Regions from separate parts of the Kribbella sp. NPDC049227 genome, predicted to be linked through region 2. Evidence: riboswitches for the same ligand, from Rfam matches in the RefSeq annotation. Region 2 holds a riboswitch; the other holds the start of a gene.

Region 1 (5,492 bases), on a different contig from region 2:
ACTGGTCCACGATCCGCTGCACACCGGGCGGGATGTACGCCGAGATTCTCCCCGGCGACGGTTCCACCTGGCCGGCCAACGCGAAGAGATGGTTGCGCTCAGCATCGGACAGCCGAAGTGCCCGGGCCAGCGCGGTCAGCACCTGGACCGACGGCGAGTCCGATCGACCCTGCTCGAGGCGGACGACGTAGTCCACCGACATTCCGGCCAGGTGCGCCAGCTCCTCCCGGCGCAGTCCCGGCGCTCGCCGCTTGCCGCCCGCCGGAAGGCCGACCGCGTCCGGCGTCACCCGATCCCGCCACGCGTGCAGTGTCCGGCCCAGCTCGCTCATGCACCCAGTATTCCGCGCACCACACCAGCCAGCCTGGTACTGCCGTTCCCTAGGACATCGCGGGTACTACCTGGCCGAAACCCCTGGCACGAGGCTGGGTGCATGACCACGACACTCATCACCGGGGCCAACAAGAGCCTCGGATTCGAAACCGCCCGCCGGCTGATCGCCGCCGGGCACACCGTCTACGTCGGCGCCCGCGATCCCCAGCGAGGCAAGGAGGCCGCGGCCACTCTCGGCGCGCGATACGTGCCGCTCGACGTCACCAGCGACGAGTCCGTCGACAACGCGGCGATTCAGATCGAGGCCGAGGCGGGCGGGCTCGACGTACTGATCAACAATGCCGGCATTCTCGGCCAGGTGCGCACCGCCCGGGACTTGAGGGCTGATGACCTGCGACAGACGTACGACGTCAACGTGTTCGGACCGGTCCGCATGCTGCACCGTTTCCTGCCGCTGCTCGAGCGCAGCACCAACCCGGTCGTCGTGAATGTGTCCAGCGGGCTCGGCTCGATCGCCACGGCCACGGATCCACAGGCACACTCCGCCGCGGTCCCGGTCTGGGTCCCCGCACCGGGCTACGGCTCCTCGAAGGCCGCTCTCAACATGCTCACCGTCCAGTACGCGCGGCAACTGCCGGAACTGCGGATCAACACGGTCGACCCCGGCTACACCGCGACCGATTTCAACGGGCACAGCGGCGACCAGACGGTCGAGCAGGGAGCGGAGATCATCGTCCGGCTGGCCCAGATCGGCCCGGACGGACCGACCGGTGAGTATCTGAGCCTGACCGGGACCGTGCCGTGGTGATCAGCATTCGATGACGTTGACGGCCAGGCCGCCGCGGGACGTCTCCTTGTACTTGATCTTCATGTCGGCGCCGGTCTCGCGCATCGTCTTGATCACCTTGTCGAGGGTGACCACGTGCACCCCGTCGCCGTGCATCCCCATCCGGGCCGCGTTGATCGCCTTCACCGACGCCATCGCATTCCGCTCGATGCACGGGATCTGCACCAGGCCGCCGACCGGGTCGCAGGTCAGGCCGAGGTTGTGCTCCATCGCGATCTCGGCCGCGTTCTCGACCTGCTGCGGCGTACCGCCGAGGACCTCGCACAGCCCGGCCGCCGCCATCGAGCAGGCCGAGCCGACCTCGCCCTGGCAGCCGACCTCGGCGCCGGAGATCGACGCGTTCTCCTTGTACAGCACGCCGATCGCGCCGGCGGTGAGCAGGAACCGGACCGCGCCGTCGTCGGTCGCCCCCGGCACGAACCGGCGGTAGTAGTGCAGTACGGCCGGGATGATGCCCGCGGCGCCGTTCGTCGGCGCGGTGACGATCCGCCCGCCGGACGCGTTCTGCTCGTTCACCGCGAGGGCGAACAGGTTGACCCAGTCCATCACCTTGAGCGGATCCACCGACCACGGGTCGCGGCTCAGTTTCTGGTGCAGCGCGTGCGCCCGCCGCGGCACCTTCAGGCCGCCGGGCAGGATGCCCTCGGTCTCACAGCCCTCGCGGACGCAGTCCTGCATCACCTGCCAGATGTGCAGCAGGCCGTCGTGGATCTCGGTCTCGGTCCGCCAGGCCAGCTCGTTGGCGAGCATCACCTCGCTGATCGGCAACTGCGACTCGCGGCACCGCTCGAGCAGCTCGGCGCCGGTCGTGAACGGGTACTTCAGCGGGGTCGTGTCCGGCACGATCCGGTCCCCGGCCGCCGCGTTCTCGTCGACCACGAACCCGCCGCCGACCGAGTAGTACGTACGCTCCCGCAGTACGCCGCCGTCCGCGGACCGGGCCACGAACGTCATCCCGTTCGGGTGGTACGGCAGCACCTTGCGCCGGTGCATCACCAGGTGTGCGTTCTCGTCGAACGTGATCTCGTGGGTGCCGGCCAGCAGCAACCGGCCGCGCTCGCGGATCGTCTCGACGCGTGCGTCGACCGAGTGGGTGACAACGGTCTCGGGGTCCTCGGCCTCGAGACCGAGCAGGACCGCCTTGTTGCTGCCGTGGCCGTGGCCGGTCACGCCCAGCGAACCGAACAGCTGGGCCTCGACGGTCGCGGTGGCAGCCAGCAGGCCGGCATCGGCCAGGCCGAGTGCGAAGGTGCGGGCGGCTCGCATCGGTCCCACGGTGTGGGAGCTCGACGGGCCGATCCCGATACTGAACAGGTCGAAGACGCTGATCGCCATCGTGTGGAGGTTCCTTCCGGTCGCCGTTGACCGTTTGGTGTCCTCCCCGCTCTGTCAGACGTCCGGGGACGTCTTCCAGAGGTGCCTCGCCCGTGCGGTGAAGGTGCCTGAGAGATTCTTGGGGAGAGTTGCTCCTACGGCGCCCGGGTCGTGCCCGGGTCTCTCCCGCACGGGTTCATGCGGCTGTTGAGTTAGCTGACGCCCTGGACGGTACGGCGGTGTCCCGGCCGTCGTCAATCCGGCCGGTGCGCACCGCCCAGATCTCGAAGAACCAGGTGAACAGCGGCGGAACACTGGCCGCCAGCGCGAGCAGCGTGACCGGCCAGGACCAGCGCAACGGGCCACGCACCAGCAGCACGGTGAGCACGTACACGATGAAGATGCCGCCGTGGATCGGGCCGAAGATCTTCACCCCGAGCTCGTTGTCGGACAGCACGTATTTGAACAGCATTCCGATCAGCAGACCGGTCCAGGAGATCGCCTCGGCGATCGCCACCGTGCGGAACCAGGTCGCGTGCTTCTTCGTGCCGGCCGGGGCGGCAACAGTCGTCTCGGTCATCGACCCGACCCTAACAAGTCCCCCAAGCCGCGCCCGGGGTGTGTCGAGGGCTGCTCCCCGATGTGCGTAGGCAAACGGTTGCTGAGGATCGAGGGAGTTCCCCAGACAGGAGATTCCCCTGATGACAGCCAGACAAGTGCTCAGGACCACCGCGTGGGGTGTGGTCCTGGGATTCGCCGCGGCGGGTCTGACCGCGGTGCCCGCGCCGGCCGAGGTACCCAAGCCGGTGACAGTGCAGTGGTCCGACTGCAAGCCCGAGGGCAAGGACGATCCCGAGGAAGTGAAGGGATCGCAGTGCGCGACCTTGCAGGTGCCGGTGGACTGGCATCACCCGGACGGACCGACGTTCGGCCTCGCGATCGCCCGGCGTACTGCGAAGTCCCCGAGCGACCGGGTCGGCGTACTGATGTGGGGCCCGGGTGGTCCCGGTGACTCGGGCGTCGACCGGATCAAGACCGGCATGTTCCGGTTCAGCGAGGACCTGCAGGACCGGTTCGACATCGTGAGCTTCGATCCGCGGGGGGTGGCTCGCAGCAACCCGGTGAAGTGCACGGCCGCACTGCTGGCCCAGCAGCCGTCGCCGATCATCAAAAGCGCCACGGCGTTCCGCGTCACCATCGCCTACAACAAGCAGCTCGCGACCGACTGCCGCGAGCACACCGGGCCGGTGTACGACCACATCGACACCTGGCAGACGGTGCGCGACGTCGACGCGATCCGCACGGCGCTCGGAGAGTCGGCGATCTCGTTCCACGGCAGCTCGTACGGCACCGTGCTCGGCGGGCAGTACGCCGAGACGTACCCGGGCCGGGTGCGCGCGATGGTGCTGGAGAGCGTGGCCGACCACAGCGCGGCGTCGGCGAAGGAGTTCGTCGACGACCAGGCCGAGGCGGCCCAGGACTCGTTCTCGGAGTTCGTGAAATGGTGCGACTCGGCAACGACCTGTGCCCTGCACGGGCGCGACATCCACGCCCTGTGGACGGACCTCCTGGCCCGTGCCGACCGTGGCGAGGTGCCGGACCCACAGCACCCGGACGTCGCGACCACACCGTTCAACCTGAGCTTCTACGTGTTCCGCCAGCTCTACGACCCGGAGTGGCGAGCGCTCGCGGACACCTTGAAGCAGCTCGACGCCAGCGCGCCGCCGACCGCGCAGCCGCCGATCCCGCCCGGACTGGCATCGAACCCGCTGGCCGTGTTCTGCCAGGACTGGAACCTGCAGGTCAGCGACTACAAGGAGTACGCCGGTCTTCTCGCCCGGCTGGCACGGAACAACCCGGACATGCGGTACCCAGGTCAGCTGATGGCCGTGTCGATGTGCCTCGGACAGCCGCCGGCCACCAATCCGCAGCATCGGTTGAAGGTGCACGGCCTGGATACTCCGGTCCTGCTCGCGAACGCGATCCACGATCCGGCCACCGGCTACAACTGGGCGAAGAGCGTGGCACGCCAACTGGGTAACGACGGCAGGCTGCTGACCTACGAGGGTTGGGGCCACGGCAGCTACACGACCAGTCCGTGCGTGCAGTCGACGATCGACGACTACCTGATCGCACGCGAGGTCCCGAAGCGCGGCCGCAGCTGTCCCGCCGTACCACCGGTGGGCTGAGACGAGTCCGGGCCGGCGCTCCCAACTAGCGCCGGCCCGGGGTTCCTGCGTGGACTCAGACCGGTACGCCGGTCACATCGAGTACACGGTTGATCTCGTCGCCGCGGACCATGCGGCCCGCGAGCAGGCGAAGTTCGGCGCAGGCGGATTCGAGGGCCTGCGTCTGGGATCGGCAGTTGTCGACGTACCAGAAAGGATCGTCGGGCTGCGGATCATCGGCGTCGTCGATGTCGGCGTACCAGCGTTGATCGCCGCAGTGAACTACGCGCACTCGTAGGTTCATGACGTGCTCCCCGTGCCCCAGGATTCTGGGTCCCCCACGGCCCCAGTCGGGGCCGCCTCGGCCGGGCGCGTGGTACGCGGCCCCCCACTGCCACGCGCCGAGCCGAGTTCGACCCTCCCCCGCTCCCTACATCGTTGCCGAGGGCCTCAGTGTTACTGCTTGTGATGGGTAATTTTCCGGAGTCGACCGGTCACCGCGCGTCGAGGTGGGACCGCGTCCACTTCTCCAGGCCGTCGGTGGTGATCGGAAGGTCCTTGGTGAGGATCTCGAGCCGGTCGGAGTGGACCACGACGTTGTCCTCGATCCGGATTCCGATACCGCGCAGTTCCGGCGGCACGGTCTCGTCGTTCGGGTGGAAGTAGAGCCCAGGCTCGACCGCTAGCGCCATCCCGGCCTCGATGTCGCCGGCGAAGTACGCCTCCGGACGCGAAGCGTCACAATCGTGGACGTCGAGGCCGATGTAGTGGCCCGTCCCGCACACGATGAAACGGCGGTGCTGCTGCCCGTCCGGGCCGAGCAGTTCGTC
Region 2 (5,492 bases):
GACTGGTGACGCCGGCCCGGACCGCCTCGGGCTACCGGAAGTTCAGCTCGGCCGATGTCGAGCGGCTGCGCTATGTGCTGACCGCGCAGCGCGACCAGTACCTGCCACTGAAGGTGATCAAGGAGCATCTCGGCGCGATCGACCGCGGCCTGCGCCCGGCGGCCGGAGGTCCTCCGGTCGCGCCGGGTTCGTTGCCGGAGACGCCCGGTCTGCCGGTCGCCGAGGACTTCGGTGCCGCGGGCATCGAGCTCAAGCTGACCCGGGACGAACTGCGAGCCGCCGCGGGCATCTCCGCCGAATTGCTCGACCAGGTCGAGAGCCACGGGCTGGTGGTGGCCAGCGGCAACCACTACGACGGCGACGCGATCCTGGTCGCCAAGCTGGCCGGTGAACTGGCCGGCTACGGGATCGAGCCCCGGCACCTGCGCCTGTTCCGTACGGCGGCCGATCGCGAGGCCGGCCTGATCGAGCAGGTCACCGGGCCACGCCGTACCGAACAGACCGGCGAACTCGCCGCGCTGGCGGTCCGGTTGCATGCCGCCCTGGTCCGCTCCCGCCTACCACACTGAGCCCACCGTCCACGGCACCCGCCGGGGACTGCCCGGGGCTGCCCCGCGGAGTAGGCTGAAGGTGTGCGCGAAGTCGACGTGGTCGGAGTCCGGGTTGAGATGCCCTCGAGTCAGCCGATTGTGCTGCTCCGGGAGGTCGGCGGAGAGCGGTACCTGCCGATCTGGATCGGCGCGGCCGAGGCCAGCGCGATCGCCTTCGCCCAGCAGGGCATGGAGCCGCCGCGGCCGTTGACCCACGATCTGTTCGCCGAGACTCTGCGGGTGCTCGGGCACACGCTCAGTCAGGTCCGGATCGTGAATCTCACCGACGGCGTGTTCGAGGCGATCCTGGTGTTCGACGACAAGACCGAGATCTCGGCCCGGCCGTCGGACTCGATCGCGCTGGCGCTGCGCACCGGGACACCGGTGTTCTGCACCGAGGAGATTCTGGCCGAGGCGGGCATCCCGGTTCCGGACAGTGAGACGACGAACACCGACGAGGTGGAGGAGGAAGAGGAGGTCGAGCGGTTCCGTGAGTTCCTCGACCAGGTGACTCCGGAGGACTTCGACAAGAGCTGAGGACCGGGCTGGTTTTGACCCGCGTGGTACAGGGCCAGGTAGGTAACGATTCGAGCGGCAACCGCGACACGCTCACGGCTCGGTGCGGTTGTCGTTGACCCTCCCTGGTCGGCGGCTTACCTTGAAGGAGTTGTGGGGTGTTGTCACTCCACGGAAGTGACCCGTTCCAGTCGGTACCCAGGGAGGCTCAGGCGTGACACGCACCGGCGACACGGATCTGACGGCGCAGTCGACGTCCGAAGCACGCGCCGAGGCGGCCGCTGCCGCCGGCGTCCAGGGCCTGCTCTTCGACGACGACCTGCGGCCGATGCCGGAGGATGTCGGGTTCCGCGGACCGACGGCCTGCCACGCGGCCGGGATCACCTACCGTCAGCTCGACTACTGGGCCCGCACCGGCCTGGTCTCCCCGTCCGTGCGCCCGGCGACCGGTTCCGGGACGCAGCGGTTGTACGGTTTCCGTGACGTCTTGTTGCTGAAGGTGATCAAGCGGCTGCTGGACGCCGGGATCTCGCTGCAGCAGATCCGGACCGCGATCGCCCACCTGAGCAAGCGCGGCATCGACGACCTGACCCAGATCACGCTGATGAGCGACGGCGCCTCGGTCTACATGTGCACGTCGCCGGACGAGGTGATCGACCTGCTGGCAGGCGGCCAGGGGGTGTTCGGGATCGCCCTCGGCGGTGTCTGGCGCGAGGTCGAGGGCTCGCTGTCCGAGCTGCCCACCGAGCGGGCCGACGGCCATGAGGACGGCGATCAGCACGCGAATGATGAACTCGCGGCCCGGCGCCGCGCACGCATGACCGGCTGAGACCCTTCCTTCATCCTGTGCGCCCACTCACCGCTGATTCACTGCGCGGTGTGTGGGCGACTCTGTTGTTGCCCCTCAACGCGGACGACTCCATCGACTTCGCGCGCCTGCAGGCCCAAGTCGACGTCCTGGGCGCCAGTCCGTTGGACGGCTTGTATGCGCACGGCACGGCGGGCGAGTTCCACACGCTGACCGAGGACGAGTTCGATCGGATCAACGAGCTGCTCGCGGGAGCGGCCAAGCCGTTCCAGATCGGCGCGAGCCACCCGTCCGCCCAGCTGCAGTTGGATCGCGTACGTCGAGCCGCCGCGCTGGCACCCGGTGCGATCCAGGTGATCCTGCCCGACTGGCTGCCCTTGAACGACCGGGAGGCGCTCGACTTCCTCCGCCGCGTCGCGGACACCGCCGGTGACGTGCCGCTCGTTCTTTACAACCCACCGCACGCGAAGACCCCCGTGCGTCCAGAGCTGCTGACGTCGCTGGCCGCCGCCGTGCCGGGTCTGATCGGTCTGAAGACCGCGGGTGGGGACAAGGCATGGTTCGAGCAGGCGCTGAAGTCCGGCATGTCCATCTTCGTGCCAGGGCACTTCCTCGCGACCATGTCGCTACTCGGTGCGCACGGCAGCTACTCGAACGTCGCGGCGCTCTCGCCCAACGGCTCGGTGGAGCACGCCCGCGACCTGGACGTCGAACGCCGGATCGGCGAGTTCTTCGGGCAGCACGTCGTACCGCTGCAGAAGGCGGGGTTGTCGAACCCGGCACTGGACAAGTTCCTTGCCGCGGTCGGGGACTGGGCGGACGTCGGTACGCGGGTTCGCTGGCCGATGGTGTCGGCGACCCAGGAGCAGGTCAACGCAGCCCGGCCGGCCGCCAGGCGACTGCTGCCCGAACTCTTCGCGGATTCCTGGTAGCCTCGGGACAGCCGTTCACAGCACTCGGGAGAGACCCGTGCGATCGGGCGCCGAAGGGGCAATTCCTCCCCGGAACCTCTCAGGCCCATGGACCGAGTGTCACAGGCGACTCTGAAGCGTGCGCTGCTCGGCGTGACAGAGGGGGAGGCGACCGGAAGCACTGTCAGCAACGGAGCCTCTTGATGAACAACTCACCCCAGATCTCTGCGGCGTTCGCCGACCGGCACATCGGACCACGGCCGGACGAGGTCGCCCGGATGGTGGAGCTGCTCGGGTACGACGACGTCGACGCGCTCGTGGACGCCGCCGTACCGGAGTCGATCCGGTCCACCGAGGCGCTCCGGCTGCCCGAACCGGCCTCCGAGGTCGACGCGCTGACCGAACTCCGTCAGCTCGCCGCCCGCAACACCGTGGCCACCTCGATGATCGGCCAGGGGTACTACGGCACCTTCACCCCGTCGGTGATCGTCCGCCGCCTGGTCGAGAACCCGGCCTGGTACACCGCGTACACGCCGTACCAGCCGGAGATCTCCCAGGGCCGGCTCGAGGCGCTGCTGAACTTCCAGACCGTGGTGTCCGACCTGACCGGCCTGCCGACCGCGAACGCGTCGCTGCTGGACGAGGGGACCGCGGCCGCCGAGGCGATGACACTGGCCCACCGGTCGAACAAGAAGAGCAAGTCCGACCGCTTCCTGGTCGACGCTGACTGCTTCGACCAGACCATCGCCGTCGTGCGGACCCGGGCCGAGGCGCTCGGCATCGAGGTCGTCGTCGCGGACACCACCGACGGTCTGCCGGACGGCGACTTCTTCGGTTTCCTGGTGCAGTACCCGGGCGCCGGCGGTGTGGTCCGCGACCTGAAGCCGCTGATCTCCGCCGCGCACGAGCGCGAGACCCTGGTGGCGGTCGCCTCCGATCTGCTCGCGCTGACGTTGCTGGAGGCACCGGGTGAGGCCGGCGCCGACATCGTGATCGGCTCGTCCCAGCGCTTCGGCGTACCGCTGTTCTACGGCGGTCCGCACGCCGGCTTCATGTCCGTCCGCGCCGGTCTCGAGCGGTCGTTGCCCGGTCGCCTGGTCGGTGTCTCCGTCGACGCCGACGGCGCACCGGCGTACCGGCTGGCGTTGCAGACCCGGGAGCAGCACATCCGCCGCGAGAAGGCGACCTCCAACATCTGTACGGCGCAGGTCCTGCTCGCCGTGGTCGCGTCGATGTACGCCGTCTACCACGGGCCGGACGGCCTGAAGGCGATCGCCGACCGTGTCCACGAGTACGCGGGCAAGCTGGCCGCCTCGCTGCGCGCCGGTGGCGTGGAGGTTGTCCACGGCACCTTCTTCGACACCGTGCTCGCGCGCGTCCCCGGTCGAGCCGCCGACGTGGTCGACGCCGCCCGGCAGAACGGGATCTGGCTGCGCCTCGTCGACGCGGACCACGTCGGCATCACCTGCGACGAGAAGACCGACGTCGCCGCGGTGACCCGGGTCTGCGTGTCCTTCGGCGTCCGGTACGACGCTTCCGCCGAGGCGGCCGGTCTGCCCGAGGCGGTTCGCCGTACGACGGAGTACCTGACGCACCCGGTGTTCAACACGCACCGGTCCGAGACGGCGATGCTGCGGTACCTGCGCAAGCTGTCCGACTACGACTACGCGCTCGACCGCGGCATGATCCCGCTCGGCTCGTGCACGATGAAGCTGAACGCGACCACCGAGATGGAGCCGGTCACCTGGCCGGAGTTCGCCGATCTGCACCCGTTCGCGCCGATCGAGGACGCGGCCGGGTACGTGAAGCTGATCAGTCAGTTGGAGCGCTGGCTGGCCGAGGTCACCGGCTACGCGAAGGTCTCGATCCAGCCGAACGCCGGCTCTCAGGGTGAGCTGGCCGGTCTGCTCGCGATCCGCGGGTACCACCGCGCGCAGGGCGATCAGGACCGCAACGTCTGCCTGATCCCGGCCAGTGCGCACGGCACCAACGCCGCCTCCGCGGTGATGGCCGGCATGAAGGTGGTCGTTGTCAAGGGCAACGACGACGGCACGATCGACCTGTCCGACCTGCGGGCGAAGGCGTCCGAGCACGCGTCGAAGCTTGCGGCCATCATGATCACGTACCCCTCGACGCACGGGGTCTACGAGGAGAGCGTTCGCGAGGTCTGCCAGATCGTTCACGACCACGGCGGCCAGGTGTACGTCGACGGCGCGAACCTGAACGCGCTCCTCGGCCTGGCGAAGCCCGGTGAGTTCGGCGGCGACGTCAGCCACCTGAACCTGCACAAGACGTTCTGCATCCCGCACGGCGGTGGTGGTCCGGGTGTCGGCCCGGTGGCCGTGGCCGCGCACCTGGCGCCGTACCTGCCGAACCACCCGCTGCTGGACGAGGCCGGTCCGGACTCCGGTGTCGGCCCGATCAGCGCGGCGCCGTTCGGTTCGGCCGGCGTACTGGCGATCTCGTGGGCCTACATCCGGATGATGGGTGCCGAGGGTCTGACCGCCGCGACCAAGGCCGCCGTACTGACGGCGAACTACGTGGCGAAGCGGCTCGAGGGTGCCTTCCCGGTGCTCTACACCGGCGAGAACGGCCTGGTCGCGCACGAGTGCATCCTGGATCTGCGGCCGATGACCAAGGAGACCGGGATCAGCGTCGACGACGTCG

What was found. Region 2 has a riboswitch for glycine ahead of gcvP (aminomethyl-transferring glycine dehydrogenase). Riboswitches for the same ligand answer to the same signal wherever they lie in the genome.
Region 1: linked by a shared signal. The riboswitch ahead of ACGFH6_RS06400 (L-serine ammonia-lyase) and the one ahead of gcvP (aminomethyl-transferring glycine dehydrogenase) in region 2 are both predicted to bind glycine.

The regions. Positions count from the first base shown of each region.
Region 1 covers NZ_JBICST010000001.1:1,282,584-1,288,075, forward strand. Annotated here, with positions in the region: gene ACGFH6_RS06390 (helix-turn-helix transcriptional regulator) at 1-331, opposite strand, end outside; gene ACGFH6_RS06395 (SDR family oxidoreductase) at 434-1,141, shown strand; gene ACGFH6_RS06400 (L-serine ammonia-lyase) at 1,142-2,515, opposite strand; glycine riboswitch at 2,601-2,693, opposite strand; gene ACGFH6_RS06405 (DUF3817 domain-containing protein) at 2,691-3,074, opposite strand; gene ACGFH6_RS06410 (alpha/beta hydrolase) at 3,196-4,683, shown strand; gene ACGFH6_RS06415 (hypothetical protein) at 4,733-4,960, shown strand; gene ACGFH6_RS06420 (aminopeptidase P family protein) at 5,157-5,492, opposite strand, start outside.
Region 2 covers NZ_JBICST010000003.1:868,807-874,298, forward strand. Annotated here, with positions in the region: gene ACGFH6_RS16355 (MerR family transcriptional regulator) at 1-569, shown strand, start outside; gene ACGFH6_RS16360 (bifunctional nuclease family protein) at 633-1,127, shown strand; gene ACGFH6_RS16365 (MerR family transcriptional regulator) at 1,321-1,935, shown strand; gene ACGFH6_RS16370 (dihydrodipicolinate synthase family protein) at 1,986-2,846, shown strand; glycine riboswitch at 2,862-2,951, shown strand; gene gcvP (aminomethyl-transferring glycine dehydrogenase) at 3,029-5,492, shown strand, end outside.